2 regions of the Devosia sp. 1635 genome follow, and region 1 is predicted to be linked to the other one. Evidence: predicted binding sites of a transcription regulator. Region 1 holds the regulator's gene; the other holds the start of a gene.

What was found. Region 1 encodes HrcA, which represses chaperone genes, less so after heat shock. Its sites were predicted from a motif close to GTTAGCACTCNCNNNNNGNGAGTGCTAAC; they were not measured.
Positions count from the first base shown of each region.
Region 2: a site for HrcA is predicted at 5,258-5,286, ahead of groES (co-chaperone GroES). Genes of this name have one in related genera too.

Region 1 is NZ_JABAOM010000003.1:436,855-444,800, forward strand. Features, by position in the region: gene dnaK (molecular chaperone DnaK) at 185-2,095, opposite strand; gene pabB (aminodeoxychorismate synthase component I) at 2,378-4,180, shown strand; gene pncA (bifunctional nicotinamidase/pyrazinamidase) at 4,177-4,812, shown strand; gene grpE (nucleotide exchange factor GrpE) at 4,884-5,465, opposite strand; gene hrcA (heat-inducible transcriptional repressor HrcA) at 5,538-6,623, opposite strand; gene rph (ribonuclease PH) at 6,764-7,480, shown strand; gene HRU92_RS14455 (hypothetical protein) at 7,477-7,650, shown strand; gene HRU92_RS14460 (non-canonical purine NTP pyrophosphatase) at 7,647-7,946, shown strand, end outside.
Region 2 is NZ_JABAOM010000001.1:14,448-22,393, reverse strand. Features, by position in the region: gene HRU92_RS00135 (TIGR01459 family HAD-type hydrolase) at 1-83, opposite strand, end outside; gene HRU92_RS00130 (EAL domain-containing protein) at 167-1,399, opposite strand; gene HRU92_RS00125 (sigma-54 dependent transcriptional regulator) at 1,539-2,927, shown strand; gene HRU92_RS00120 (dihydrofolate reductase family protein) at 2,993-3,538, shown strand; gene HRU92_RS00115 (DMT family transporter) at 3,535-4,500, opposite strand; gene HRU92_RS00110 (hypothetical protein) at 4,522-4,719, opposite strand; gene HRU92_RS00105 (DUF427 domain-containing protein) at 4,781-5,143, opposite strand; gene groES (co-chaperone GroES) at 5,328-5,618, shown strand; gene groL (chaperonin GroEL) at 5,689-7,329, shown strand; gene HRU92_RS00090 (BrnA antitoxin family protein) at 7,468-7,710, shown strand; gene HRU92_RS00085 (TSUP family transporter) at 7,716-7,946, opposite strand, start outside.

The DNA.
Region 1 (7,946 bases):
GCCCGGCACCGATGGGATTGGTTGGAACTGCCTCACAGATGGCGACGCTGCGCCGCAGGTGCAAGGGTGATTATCAAGGGTAGGGCGCGCCAGCAACTCTTGGATTCACGTGAAACCCTGTTGCTTAGGCCCAAAAACAAAAAGGGCCCGGCCAAGCCGGACCCCTCTAGACCATTCTGAAGGCTTATGCCGACTTCTGGTTGTCGTCGTCGCGCACTTCCTCGAAGTCCGCATCGACCACGTCGTCATCGCCATCGTCGGTGCCGGAGGCCTTGGCCTCGGCTTCTGCCTGCGATGCCTTGTACATGGCCTCGCCCAGCTTCATCGACGCTTCCGCCAGAGCCGCGGTCTTTTCCTTGATCGCTTCGGCATTGTCGCCTTCGATCACCGAGCGCAGATCGGCAAGAGCGGTTTCAATCGCGGTCTTGTCTTCGGCCGAAACCTTGTCGCCATATTCCTTGAGCGACTTTTCGGTCGAGTGGATCAGGCTTTCGCCCTGGTTCTTGGCTTCCACCGCTTCGCGCTTCTGCCGGTCGGCTTCGGCGTTCTGCTCGGCTTCCTTGACCATGGCTTCGATATCGGCGTCGCTGAGACCACCCGAAGCCTGGATGCGGATCTGCTGCTCCTTGCCGGTGCCCTTGTCCTTGGCCGAAACCTGCACGATGCCGTTGGCGTCGATGTCGAAGGTCACTTCGATCTGCGGCACGCCACGCGGTGCGGGGGGAATGCCGGTCAGGTCGAAATTGCCCAGCAGCTTGTTGTTGGCCGCCATTTCGCGCTCACCCTGGAACACCCGGATGGTCACGGCGCTCTGGCTGTCTTCGGCCGTCGAGAACACCTGGCTCTTCTTGGTCGGGATGGTGGTGTTGCGGTCGATCAGGCGGGTGAACACGCCACCCAGGGTTTCAATGCCCAGCGACAGCGGGGTCACGTCGAGCAGCAGCACGTCCTTGACGTCGCCCTGCAGCACGCCGGCCTGGATTGCTGCGCCAAGCGCCACCACTTCGTCCGGGTTCACGCCCTTGTGGGGCTCCTTGCCGAACAGCTGCTTGACCACTTCCTGGACCTTGGGCATGCGGCTCATGCCGCCCACCAGCACCACTTCGTCGATCTGGGCTGCCGAAACCCCGGCATCCTTCATCGCCTGCTTGCAGGGATCGATGGTCCGCTGGATCAGGTCTTCCACGAGGGTTTCGAGCTTGGAGCGCGTCAGCTTGAGCGTCAGGTGCTTGGGGCCCGAAGCGTCTGCCGTGATAAAGGGCAGGTTGATTTCGGTCTGGGTTGCGCTCGAAAGTTCAATCTTGGCCTTTTCGGCAGCTTCCTTGAGGCGCTGCAGGGCGAGCTTGTCATTGCGCAGGTCGATGCCCTGCTCTTTCTTGAACTCGTCGGCCAGATAATCCATCAAGCGGTTGTCGAAGTCTTCGCCGCCCAGGAACGTGTCGCCATTGGTGGACTTCACCTCAAACACGCCATCGCCGATCTCGAGGATCGAGACGTCGAAGGTGCCGCCGCCAAGGTCGTACACGGCGATGGTGCCGCTGTTCTTCTTGTCGAGGCCATAGGCCAGCGCTGCAGCAGTCGGCTCGTTGATGATGCGCAGCACTTCAAGGCCGGCAATCTTGCCGGCGTCCTTGGTCGCCTGGCGCTGCGAATCGTTGAAGTAAGCGGGAACCGTGATCACCGCCTGGGTGACGGTTTCACCGAGGTAGGACTCGGCGGTTTCCTTCATCTTCTGCAGGATCATGGCCGAGACCTGCGAGGGCGAATATTTCTCGCCCGAGGCTTCCACCCAGGCGTCGCCATTGTCCGCCTTGACGATCTTGAAGGGCACCAGGTTCTTGTCCTTGGCCACAACCGCGTCATCGAAGCGGCGTCCAATCAGGCGCTTGACGGCAAACAGCGTGCCTTCGGGATTGGTCACGGCCTGCCGTTTGGCCGGCTGGCCAACCAAACGCTCGCCATCCTTGGAAAATGCCACCATGGAGGGGGTGGTACGCGCCCCTTCGGCGTTTTCAATCACCTTGGGATTGCTGCCGTCCATCACGGCGACGCAGCTATTGGTGGTGCCCAGGTCGATACCGATTACTTTAGCCATAACGTGCCTCTTTTTAAGCAAAACCCTTGATCGAAACCCCTCTTGAAAGCGGGTTTCCAGGGCCTTCGGAGCCGGGTTTCCTTGAATTGGGTGTGCTCATTGCTGAGCGTGAGGGGTATATAGGAGGGGGGCTGGAAGCGTTCAAGCAGAACAAAAGCGATTTGCCTGAACGAGGGGCCCTCCGGGGCCGTCATCGTGCCGGCCCGGCGCTGCTTGTGCCACCCGGCCGCGCTCGCGCCAAGTGGCTTTGCACGGCGGCCCATCCACAATAGAATCAAAGCCATGTTCGCTCCCGGCTCAGTGCTGCTCCACGACAATCTCGCGCCCGACGGCACCAATCTGCTGTTCACGGACCCGCACGCCATCCTTGTGGCCCATACCAGCGAGGAAGCCCGAAGGGCCCTGGCGGAACTTGAACGAGCCAAGCAGCAGGGCTTCTGGGCCGCGGGGTTTCTGAGCTATGAGCTCGGATTTTTGTTTGAAGAGCGCCTCGAGCCCCTCCTGCCCGAGCGCTCGCCTTTTCCCCTGCTTTGGCTTGGCCTCTACAGCGCGCCCCAACGCTTGTCCGCCGGGGAAGTAGACCAACGCCTCGACAGCGCCATAGCCGGGCAGGGCGCAGAAGCCCTCGACCTCGTCCCTAGCCGGCCCTTTGCCGATTACGCCCTGGGCTTGGGGCAAGTGCAGCAATGGATCGGCGCCGGCGACACCTATCAGGTCAATCTCACCTTCAAGGCCCGCTTCCGCCTCGAAGGCCACCCGGCCGCGCTTTATCGCGATCTCGCGCGCAAGCAGCAGGTTGCCTATGGCGCGCTCATCAACACCGGCGAGCACTGGATCTTGTCGCGCTCGCCCGAACTCTTTGTCGCCAGCACCGGCGGCACGCTGTCCGCTCGTCCGATGAAGGGCACCCGCCGCCGCGCCGGCACCATTGTACAGGACGAAGCGGGCCGCGCCGCGCTGGCCGCCGATCCCAAGAACCGCGCCGAAAACCTGATGATTGTTGATCTCCTGCGCAACGATCTGTCCCGCATCAGCGCCGTGGGCTCGGTTGAGGTCACCGACCTCTTTTCCGTGCAAACCCTGCGCACGCTCCACACCATGACTTCGGGCATCACCGCCCAGCGCCTGCCCGATGTGTCCACCACCCAGCTCCTCGCCCAGCTCTTTCCCTGCGGCTCCATCACCGGGGCGCCAAAACTGCGGGCCATGGAAATCATCGCCGCGGTGGAGGCCGAACCGCGCGGGCTTTACACCGGCTCGATCGGCTATTTCGCCCCCAATGGGGACCTCACGCTCAATGTGGCCATCCGCACCGCCGTGATCGACGGGGAAGGGCGGGGGGAAATCGGCATCGGCGGGGGCATCGTCGCCGACTCGGTGGCCGAGGACGAATATGAGGAAGCACTGCTGAAAATGGCTTTTCTTGCGGACAAGAGCCCACCCATCTGCCTGATCGAAACCCTGCGCTGGACCAACACCACGAGCTTTTGGCTGCTCGAGCGCCATCTCGATCGCATCGCCGCTTCCGCGCAATATTTCAACATGCCGTTCGACCGCTACGCCGCAACAAGCCTCCTCACCGACACCGCTGCCGGCTGGAGCGAGCCGGCCATGCGGGTGCGCCTTACTCTCGACCAGGTGGCGGGGCTCGGCCTGTCCGCCACCCCGTTGCCGGCCAACCCGGCGCAGTTCCGCTTCGCGGTTGCTGAGGAGCGGCTCGATTCCGGCTCGCTCTGGCTGGCGCATAAAACCACCAACCGCGCTTTTTACGACGAGCCGCGCCAGCGCGCCGCGGCCGTGCTTGGCGTCGATGAAGTCGTCTTTCTCAACGAGCGCGGCGAGCTGACTGAAGGCTCCATTACCTCCCTGTTCCTGCGCGAGGGCGGCGTGCTCCTCACCCCGCCGGCCGAGGCCGGCTTGCTGCCCGGCACCTTGCGTGCTGAACTGCTCGCAACCGGCGCAGCCAGGGAGGCGCGCCTGACCCTTGATGACCTGGCAAACGCCGACGCCATTTATCTCGGTAATTCCGTGCGCGGCTTGCTCCGCGCCAGCTGGATCCACCGCCCAAGCAAGGATGCGACATGACCTTCGACATCACCCCGCATGACGTTCTGATCGTGGTGGATGTGCAAAATGATTTCCTGCCCGGCGGCAGCCTTGCCGTGCCCGGCGGTGACGAAATCGTGCCGTTGATCAACCAGCTGGCCCGCCGCTTTACCCATGTGGTGCTGACCCAGGACTGGCACCCCGCCGATCACATCTCCTTTGCCAGCCAGCATCCCGGCACCCAACCCTTCCAAACCATCGAGCTGCCCTATGGCACCCAGGTCCTGTGGCCCGACCATTGCGTTTGGGACACCCATGGGGCGCAGATTTCGGCCGATCTCGATATTCCCCATGCGCAGCTGACCATCCGCAAAGGCTATAACCGCGGCGTTGATTCCTATTCCGGCTTCCAGGAAGCCGACCGCCGCACCCGCACCGGCCTGGGCGGTTATCTCGCCGAACGGCGCCTCGCCAAGATCTATGTTGCGGGTCTCGCCACCGATTTCTGCGTCGCCTGGACCGCGCTCGATGCCGCCGAGGCGGGCCTTGATGTCAGCGTGATCGAAGACGCCAGCCGCGCCATCGACAGCAATGGTTCACTGCAACAAGCCTGGACCCAGATGCAGGACGCGGGCATCGGCCGCCTGATGAGCAGGGATATTTTAGGGTAGGGTGCCCTCACCATCCCCTACAAACAAAAATCCCCGCCAAAGCGGGGATTTTCAGAACCGTACCTGAGCAATCAGGCTGATTTATCAACCGTTTCGGCGCCTTCTGCGGCGCGCGGGCCACCCTTGGCCACACCAACCATCGCCGGGCGCAGCACGCGATCGCCGATGGCAAAGCCGGTCTGCACCACCTGCACCACCGTCCCTTCGGGATGGCTGGGATCGGGCACTTCAAACATCGCCTGGTGCTTGTGCGGATCGAACTTCTGCCCTTCGGCTTCGATCGGCTTGACGCCATGCTTGGCGAGGAGGCGCTGCATTTCGCGCTCGGTCATCTCGATGCCCTCGATCAGGGACTTGGTCGTGGCATCGCCCGATTCGCGCGCTTCGGGCGGCAGCACCATCAGCGCCCGGCTCAGTGCATCGGTGGCCGAGAGCATGTCGCGGGCAAACCCCGAAATGGCATAGGAGCGCGTATCGGCAATATCGCGTTCCATGCGCTTGCGCAGGTTTTCCATCTCCGCTGCCGTGCGCAGCACCCGGTCCTTGAGCTCGGCATTCTCGGCGCGCAAGGCTTCCACGGGATCCACTTCGCTTTCCGGTACGGGCGTTTCGATCTCGAATTCTTCGCTGGGCGAGGTGTTTTCGTCGCTCATAAGGGCAAGCTTTCGCATTGGGAATGAATTTGGCTCCGATATCGGTCAATGCACCGGCTTTTTCAACCCTCCCTAGCCGCGCCCCTTACGCGCCATCATCGAGGTGATGACATTGGCCGTATAGTCCACCACCGGCACGATACGGGCATAATTGAGCCGCGTCGGCCCGATAACCCCAAGCACGCCCACCACCTTGTCATTGGCGTCCTTGTAGGGGCTCAGGATCACCGAAGATCCCGAAAGGGAAAACAACTTGTTTTCCGAGCCGATAAAGATGCGCACGCCCTGAGCGTTTTCCGCATCTCCCAAGAGTTCCAGCAACCCGTCCTTGCTTTCGAGTTCGTCGAATAGCTGTCGCATGCGCGCCATGTCTTCGGACGCCATGGTGTCATTCAACAGATTGGCCCGGCCCCGCACGATCACCGTTGGCTGCGCTGCCGGCGATGGCTGGCTCAGTGTCGCGATCCCGGAATCAACGAGCTTTTGGGTCAACTCGTCCAGTTCCGTCCGCTGCTCGGCGCGCTGCTCGCCCAGCGCCTTGCGCGCTTCCGCAATGGTGCGCCCCACCACATGATGGGCAAGGTAATTGCTGGCCTGTTGCAGCGCACTGGCGGTCAGGCCCGGGGGCAGGGGCAGGATGCGGTTTTCCACCTGCCCGTCCTCCCCCACCAGGATCGCCATCGCGCGAGCTTGGTCGAGCCGGACAAATTCGATGTGCTTGAGCACCATATCCGCTTTGGTCGCGATCACGACGCCCGCGCCCTGACTTAGCCCCGACAGCAGCTGGCTGGCCTCGGCGAGGAGGTCTTCCACCTGCCCGCCCTGCGCGGTTTCGGCGATGTGCTGGGCAATGCGATTGCGCTCGCGCTCGTCGACGGCACCCACTTCCAGCATCGCATCAACGAAAAAGCGCAGGCCCTCCTGGGTCGGCGCGCGCCCCGCCGAAACATGGGGTGCGGCAATCAGCCCGAGATCTTCGAGATCGGCCATCACATTGCGCACCGAAGCCGGCGACAGCCCCAGTTGCAGCATGCGGCTCAGATCACGCGAACCCACCGGCTGGCCTGTGTCGAGATAGCGTTCCACGATGCGCCGGAAGATGTCTTGGCTGCGCGTATTGAGGACGGCGAGAAAGTCTTCGGGTGGCTTGACCATCATATTCGTTCAAATTGTCGGCTTTAACCCTCCCCATTCATTTAGGGGCATTGCGGCCATTCGCCAAGCCAGCCCGGCTTGTGAGGACCTGCAGAGAGGGTTAAGAGGCGGTTAACTGTTCTTTACTGCCAAGGTGATTGCCTATGCGCCCTTCCGGACGCGAACCCAACCAGATGCGCGCGATTTCCATCGAGCGCAATGTTTCGCTGAAAGCCGAGGGATCCTGCCTTGTCTCGTTCGGCGACACCAAGGTTCTGGTGACCGCTTCGGTGGAAACCAATCTGCCGGGCTGGCTGCGCAACAAGGGCCAGGGCTGGGTCACTGCCGAATACGGCATGCTGCCCCGCGCCACCGGATCGCGCACCCGCCGCGAAGCGACCGCCGGCAAGCAATCGGGCCGCACCCAGGAAATCCAGCGCCTGATCGGCCGCTCCCTGCGCGCCGTAGTCGACTTGCCCATGCTCGGCGAAAACCAGGTCACCCTCGATTGCGACGTGCTGGAAGCCGATGGCGGTACCCGCACCGCCGCCATCACCGGCGCTTATGTCGCGCTTGCCGATGCCATCCGCTGGATGGACGAGCGCAAGCTTACGCGCGGTCCGGCCTTGCGCGATTCCGTGGCCGCCGTGTCCTGCGGCATCTATCGCGGCACCCCCGTGCTCGATCTCGATTATCTCGAGGACGTGGAAGCCCATACCGATGCCAATTTCGTCATGACCGGCTCAGGCAAGTTCGTGGAAATCCAGGGCACTGCCGAGCAGGCCCCCTTCAGCCGCGACGAACTCGACCAGCTCATGGGTCTGGCCGAAACCGGCATCGCCGAACTCACCCGCCTTCAAACAGCAGCACTGCAAGCATGAACCTGTTTTTCCGCAAGAAAAGCGGCGCCGCCACGACTGCCCCCCAGGCGAGCGGCCGCAGCACGCCCGGCACCAATTGCCCCATCTGGCATGATGTGGCGCGCGCCCTTGATCAATCCGCCCGCGCCTCGGCCGGGCGCAGCAAGGCCCGGCAAGGATCCCCCAAATGAGCGGCATTCCCCGTCTTCGCGCTGGTGACCGCCTCGTGCTGGCGTCGCACAATGCCGGCAAGCTGGCCGAATTCCGGGAATTGTTTGCTCCCTTCGGGCTCGAGCTGATCTCGGCCGCGCAGCTTGATCTGCCCGAGCCCGATGAAACCGGCACCACCTTTGCCGAAAACGCCCGCATTAAGGCCCATGCCGCCGCGAGCGCCGCCAATATGCTGGCCCTGTCCGACGATTCCGGCATGTGCGTGGATGCGCTGGGCGGCGATCCCGGCGTCTACACCGCCAATTGGGCCGGCCCC
Region 2 (7,946 bases), on a different contig from region 1:
ACACCCCACACATCGCTCAGCACCGCATCATAGCGCCCGGCAAGATCGGACAGGCCGGAAATGGAGGCGGGATGGGACGTCATGGGGAACTCCGAAATAAACTGCTGCGTGCTATGTGGCAGCTTGGGGGCGCCGATCAAGCCCAAACAGCACGGGAGTGGTGGAGTTAGCCCTCGACCCGATGCAAGGCGGGCGCGGGCTGGCGGCCGCCATCGAGCAGCAGATCGCCGCGCAACGGGGCGGCAGCGCCCAGATGAGGCCCTTGCACGAGGGTGATGCGGTGATCGATCAATTCGGGGATCTGCGCTTCCGCTGATACCCCGCTGGCAAGCAGCGTCACGCCAAAGCGGGCGAGGTAATCGGCGATATCGGCGGCGTGGAAATCAGTCAGGGATTGCGGCGCTTCGAGGAAGCGCGCGGCATCGATGCGCAGCGAGCGCACGCCGCGCGCGGCCAGTTCACCCACATCGAGCCGCAGCGATTGCACGGCCAGGATGCTGTAGCCTGAGCCCTTCTTGTGGACGGCGTCGGCCACGGCGCGCTCGGCGGTGGTCAGGGACAGCCACTCTGCTTCTTCGATCGCAAAGATCAGGCTCGGCGCTACGGGGCGATTGGCTTCGAGCGAAGCGATCAACCCTTCGGCGGCCTGGCCGTCGCCCAGGGTCGCCCGCGACAGCGGCACAAAGAGATTAGGCCTTTGCCCGGCAGTGCGGGCGCGGCGGGCCAGGGTAATGGCTTCGAGCAAACCGATGCTTTCGAGCTGACGCAGCACATCGGCGCCGCCCTGTCGGGGCAGGAAATCGGCCGGTTCAGCCAATGCGCCCGCTTCGAGGGCGAGGCGCGGCACCAGATCAAAGCCGGTGGGCCGGCGCTGGGGCAAGGTCACGACGGGCTGGACGTGAAAGAGCAGCCGCCCTTCGCCAAAGGCGCGCCGCACGGTTTCGAGCGGAATCGTGGGTTCGCGTGGTGGCGGCACGATGGTCGCGGCTGGGGCAGGTCGCAGCGCGGCGGGTGCGGCCTGAGGTTGGGCCGCCCTTTCCTCGATATCGGCGACGGCTTCGGCGACCTGGCGGATCACGGTGCCCAGAACGGAGATGTCGGCTTCGACGGCGCCGAGGCGCGGGCCGGCATTGAGGTCGGCCATGGCGTTGATGCGCTGGCCGAGCACGGCGCCAGCCTTGGCATCGGTGGAAAGGAGGCGCGACAATTCCTCGATGGCGCGCTCGAGCCGCTGCTCGGCGCGCTGGCGCAGGACGCGCTCATGGGCGGTAACGGCGATGCAGCCGAAAACCAGCGCGGCGAGAATGGCCTGGGCGGGGGTGAAGGCGAGCCCGAAATAGGCCGCAGCTCCAGCTGCTGCCGCGGAAACCGCTATAAAGGTGTAAACCAGGCCCTGCACAGCGCGATGCGATCCCCAAAACGGCGCCGGGATTCGGCCCCAATGTTCTTAGCATCGCCCCGGCCCTGGCTGGAACGGAATATTTACCCTGTTGGAGAACAATCGGCGGGCGTCGAACTATACCAAAGGCAAAGCCGCAATGGCGACAAACACTGGGGGACCCCTGGCAGTGCCGGGCCGGCTGCTCCTGATCGAGCGTGATCAGCGATCGGTGCGGCACCTCAAAGAAGCTCTCTCGGGGCAATTGCAGCCAGCGCCACAGCTTGCCCTGGCGGCCTGCGGCCGGACCGGGGCGGAAACCTTGCGGCGCGAAGCCTTTGACCTGGTGCTGGTGGATCTCGGAAGCCTCGAAGATCCCGGCCCTGACGAGGCGATGGCGCGACTGGTCAAACTGGCCGATGGCGCGCTGGTGATTGCCCTGTCGGATGGTGGTTCGGTGTCGGCATCGCTGGTGGCGATGCGGGCTGGGGCGCATGATTGCCTGACCAAGCCGGTTGACGGGGCAACGCTGTTGACGCGAATCGGCGAGCTGGCACAGCGCCACGGCAAGGCCAGTGCCCTTTTGGGTGAGCCCGCCCTGCCCCGGCCCTCGGCCGATTTTGCCGGCTTTGTGGGTGGCTCAGGGGCGATGCAGGCCGTTTACGAGCAGATCATGCGGATCGCGCCTTCCCCTGCCCCGGTGTTCATCACCGGGGAAAGCGGCACCGGCAAGAATTTGTGCGCCGAGGCGCTGCATGGCAGCAGCCCGCGCGCTGGCCGCCCCATGGTCGTGGTGAACTGCGCGGCAGCCGACGCTGATTCCCTGGCACGCGAATTGTTCGGCGCCGGCTCGGATGGCGTCGGCGCGGCGCGGCGGGCGGATGGCGGCACGCTGTTTCTTGACGAAGTTGCGCAACTCGACCCCGAACTGCAGGCCAAGCTGCTGCACCTGTTGCAGACCGGCCGGATCACTGGCGAGGGCGAGGTGCCAACCAACGCGCTCGATATACGAGTGGTTTGCGCCACCAAGGAGCCGCTGACGCAGCTGATCGAAACCCGGCAATTGCGCGAAGACCTGTTTTACCGGCTGCATGTGTTGCCGATCCACCTGCCGCCGCTGCGGCAACGGCCAAGCGACGTGTTGCCCCTCGCCCGCCATTTCCTTGAGCGGTTCGGGCGCGAGCAGGGCAAGCAGTTCTCCGGGTTTTCGCCCGAGGCGGTTGCGGTCCTGGGCGGATCGGAATGGCCCGGCAATGTGCGGCAGCTCGAGAACCTGATGCGGCGCATCGCCGTGCTCGCCGATGGCGGCGAGGTGAGTGCGGCCATGGTGGCTTCGAGCGCTGCAGTGGGCGAACTGGGCCCCGGCGGCAATCGGGCCGAGCGCCGTTCGCCGGTGCGGCCAATGTGGGAGCAGGAACAGCGCATCATCGAGGATGCCATTGCCAGCTTTGGCGGCAATATCTCGCTGGCGGCAGCGGCCCTGGAGATCAGCCCCTCGACCATCTACCGCAAGCGCCAGGGCTGGGCTGGGCTGGAGGTGGCCAGCTAGCCTGCTGCCAGGGTTTGACAGGGCACGGATTTAGATCAAGCCCGGTTCAGCAATGGAGGTGAGTTGTGACCACTGGTCATGTGTTTATCGGCACCAGCCTGGATGGCTTTATCGCGCGCAAGAATGACGACATCGCCTGGCTGACGGATTACCCGACGCTTGGCGAGGATCACGGTTTCAACGCCCATATGGAACGGATGGATGGGGTGATCATGGGGCGCGGCACCTATGAGGTGATCAAGCATTTCCGGCCGTGGTTTTATTCCAAGCCCGTGCTGGTGCTGAGCGGCAGCATCACCCAGACCGATGTGCCCGAGGAGATTGCCGACAAAGTCGAGATTGTGGATGCAACGCCCGAGGAGGCGATGCAACTGGTCGCGGGCCGGGGCTGGCGCGCGGCTTATGTGGATGGCGGCAAACTGATCCAGGCGTTTTTGCGCGCCGGGCTGATCGAGGATCTGGTGATCAGCCGCATTCCGGTGTTGATCGGCGAGGGCATTCCCCTGTTCGGGCCGCTTGGGGCCGACCTGGTGCTCGAGCATGTGGAAACCCAGGCCTTTCCATCGGGCCTGGTGCAATCGCGCTATCGCGTCCCCGGCAATGCGGCCTAAAGGCTGCTGGCCTGGCGGGCCTTGTTCCGATCGAGCCCCAGGCGGTGCTCGCGGAAGATGATGAAGATGCCCGAAGCGATCACGATCGCAGCGCCGCCCAGCATGGGCAGCGTCGGGATGTCGCCGAAAGCGAAGTAACCCACCGCCAAGCCGAGCAGCAGCGAGGTATATTCAAAGGGCGCAATCACCGACATTTCGGCATGGCGATAGCTGGCGGTGAGGAGGATCTGCCCAACACCCCCCGCAATGCCGGCCAGGACGAGGATCACGGTCTGCTCGAGCGTGGGCCAAACCCAGCCGAATGGCAGGGTCAACAGCGACAGCACCGAGCCGGTGATGAAGAAATACAGCACGATGGTTTCGGTGCGCTCGGTTTGCACGAGGCGGCGCACCTGCATCATGGCAAAGGCCGAAAAGATCGCTGCCAGGAGCGCGGCGAGTGCGCCCAGGGTTTCGCCGGTGCCCATGGCGGTTTGCCCGCTCAGGATGGTGAGCCGCGGCCAAAGCATGATGATCACGCCGACCAGGCCCACGATCACCGCCGTCCAGCGGTAAAGCTGCACCCGCTCCTTGAGCAGCACGGCGCCCAGAACCACCACGACCAGCGGCGCGGCATAGCCAATGGCAATGGCCTCGGGCAGCGGCAGCATGGTCAGCCCGTAAAAGCTCAGGCCCATGGAGGCGATGCCGATGAGGCCACGCAGCACATGGCCGAACGGATTGTTGGTGTGCAGGCCGAAACGCAGATTGCCCTGCCAGGCGAGATAAACCAGCACCGGCACGATGGCGAAAAAACAGCGGTAGAACACGAGTTCGCCCGCAGGAATGTTCTCGGCCGCCTTGATCAGGGCCGACATCGCCACGAAAACGCAGACCGAAGCAACCTTGAGGGTGATGCCACGTAGCGGAGCAACCGTGGCAGGTGGAGAAAAAGCCGGGTTGGCCCCGCCGGAAAGTGTCACTTGCGTCTCGTTTGCGCTGGCTTAGTTGGCAGCGGCTTTTTCGAGTTTTTCCTTGGCCTGGCGGGCGGTGGCGAAGGCCTTGTGCTCGGGGCCCATGGCGCTGCCGGATTTGACAACGGCGCCGGCGGCATCGAGCAGTTCCCATTGCCAATTGGCGTTCTGGCCACTGCCGCCCTTGAGGCGCAGGCGGATCTGGAGGGGTTGAGCTGGTGTGTTCATGGCTTCCCTTATGCCCCAAGCCCTGGGGCGATGAAAGCCCCAAGGCAACCCGCAATGGCGGTTAAACCGCTGTGCGGCGATATTCGATCTTGTCGCCCCAGAAGGCGATCATATCGCGGATGGGCTCCACCAATGGACAAGGATCGGGATAATACCAGGCAGCATCCTCGGCAGTCGCCGTCAGGGTCTTGATGGTGTAGTAGGAGGCCTCGCCCTTATAGGGGCAGGTGGTGTGGGTGTCGGTGGCCTCGAGAATACCGGGCTGGATGTCCTCGCGCGGCAAGTAAATGCGCAGCGGCGAGCCGGGCTCATCGACTTCCAGCGCCCGGATGGAATCGGCAATTTCCGCGTCATCGAAGATGACATGGACGCGGCCTTCGGCCGGCCGGATCTTGATGTCTTTATCCAGACATTGAACGGTCATGATCTCGTGCCTTTCTAGCTGTGCGTATCGGTGCTCAACGCATCATCCCCGCCCGGGGTTCACCCTGCCCCGGCTTGACTCGGATGCGCCCCCTGCATATATCAGCGACACCCTGTTAGCACTCTCACTCGGTGAGTGCCAAAGGGCGCGAATTTGCAGTCCCGATGATGCTATAGGAGCAATCATGAGCTTCCGTCCCCTCCACGACCGCGTGGTCGTCCGCCGTCTCGACAGCGAGGAAAAGACTAAAGGCGGGATCATCATTCCCGACACCGCCAAGGAAAAGCCCTCCGAAGGCGTTATTGTTGCAGTTGGCCCAGGTGCCCGCGATGACAGCGGCAAGGTTGTGGCGCTGGACGTCAAGGCCGGCGACCGCGTGCTGTTTGGCAAGTGGAGCGGCACCGAAGTCAAGGTCGACGGTGAAGACCTGCTGATCATGAAAGAATCCGACATCATGGGCATCGTCGAAGCGTAAGGCGATTTGCTCGGTCAAATAGCCCGCTTCCCTGCCCTTTTCCCTGTCTGCACTTTAAGGAGCGCCTCACATGGCAGCTAAAGAAGTAAAGTTCTCCACCGACGCGCGCGACAAGATGCTGCGTGGCGTCAACATCCTGGCCAATGCGGTCAAGGTGACCCTCGGCCCCAAGGGTCGTAACGTCGTTATCGAAAAGTCCTTCGGTGCTCCGCGCATCACCAAGGACGGCGTGACCGTTGCCAAGGAAATCGAACTGGAAGACAAGTTCGAGAACCTGGGCGCGCAGCTGCTGCGTTCGGTCGCCTCCAAGACCAACGATATCGCCGGCGACGGCACCACCACCGCGACCGTTCTGGGTCAGGCCATTGTTGTTGAAGGCGTCAAGGCTGTTGCCGCCGGCTTCAACCCAATGGATCTGAAGCGCGGCATCGACATGGCCGTGGAAGAAGTCGTGGCTTCGCTCAAGGCCGCTTCGTCCAAGATCAAGTCGTCGTCCGAAGTTGCCCAGGTCGGCACCATTTCGGCCAATGGCGAATCGTCCATCGGCGACATGATTGCCGAAGCCATGCAGAAGGTCGGCAACGAGGGTGTGATCACTGTCGAGGAAGCCAAGACTGCCGAGACCGAGCTCGATGTCGTTGAAGGCATGCAGTTCGACCGCGGCTATCTCAGCCCCTATTTCGTGACCAATGCCGAGAAGATGACTGCCGTTCTGGAAGATCCCGTGATCCTCCTCCACGAAAAGAAGCTCTCGAACCTGCAGGCCATCCTGCCGATCCTTGAGTCGGTTGTGCAGAGCCAGCGCCCGCTGCTGATCATTGCCGAAGACATTGAAGGTGAGGCTCTTGCGACCCTCGTCGTCAACCGTCTGCGCGGTGGCCTCAAGGTTGCTGCCGTCAAGGCTCCGGGCTTCGGCGATCGCCGCAAGGCCATGCTGGAAGACATCGCCATCCTGACCGGTGGCCAGGTGATCTCCGAAGATCTCGGCATCAAGCTCGAGAACGTGACCATCGACATGCTGGGCACTGCCAAGCGCGTTGAGATCACCAAGGAAAACACCACGATCGTTGATGGTGCCGGCACCCAGGAAGACATCCAGGGTCGCGTTGGCCAGATCAAGGCGCAGATCGAGGAAACCACTTCGGACTACGACAAGGAAAAGCTGCAGGAACGCCTGGCCAAGCTCGCTGGCGGTGTCGCCGTGATCCGCGTCGGCGGCTCCACGGAAGTGGAAGTCAAGGAGCGCAAGGACCGCGTCGATGACGCTCTCAACGCTACCCGCGCTGCCGTTGAAGAAGGCATTGTTGCTGGTGGTGGCGTGGCGCTGCTGCGCGCTTCCAACGCAATGACCGTCAAGGGCATCAACGCCGACCAGGACGCTGGTATCGCCATCGTCAAGCGCGCTCTGCAGGAGCCCGTACGCACCATTGCCAATAACGCCGGTGCCGAAGGCTCCGTGGTTGTGGGCAAGATCCTCGAGAACTCCTCGCTCACCTTCGGCTACAACGCCGCAACCGGCGAGTATGGCGATCTGGTGCAGCTGGGCGTTATCGACCCGGTCAAGGTGGTTCGCACGGCTCTGCAGGACGCAGCTTCGGTTGCTTCGCTGCTGATCACCACCGAAGCCCTCATCGTCGAGGCTCCCAAGGACGCAGCACCGGCAATGCCGGGCGGCGGCGGCATGGGCGGCATGGGCGGCATGGACTTCTAGTCCAGCCATTCAGGCAAAAAATTCAGGATCGTTTCTTCCCAGTCACGATCTTGGTTGGAAAGGCGCAGTGGAAACACTGCGCCTTTTTCTTGCGCCGATCCCGCGCTAGAGTGAGGGCTCTCAACCCACGAGGATTGTATGCGGACGCCACGACGCGGAAGCGCTTACGACCAGGCGGAAGCCGCCTTCAAGAGCGCCACGAGCAAACCAGCTGCACCTGCGGCACCCGCCAAGGCGGCTACGCCACCGGGTGGCAAGGAACTGGTGTCGCTGCGGCTCGACCGGGCGGTGCTGGAGCATTTCCAGGAGGATGGGCCGGGCTGGCAGGAGCGCATCAACGCGGCGCTGCGCCAGGCCGCCGGGCTGGAGCCCGAGGACTAGGTTTTTTAGCGGAAGATCAGCAGCCGCAGGGCGAGGATGATCGAGACGACGACCACCAGCGGGCGGATGATCTTGGCCCCGAACCGGATGCCGATGCGCGCGCCGGCATAGCCGCCCACCACTTGGCCAACCGACATGGCGATGGCGGCTGGCCAGACCACGTCCCCGGCGATGATGAAGATGATCAGGGCCGACAGGTTTGAGGTCAGGTTGAGGATCTTGGTGTTGCCGGCGGC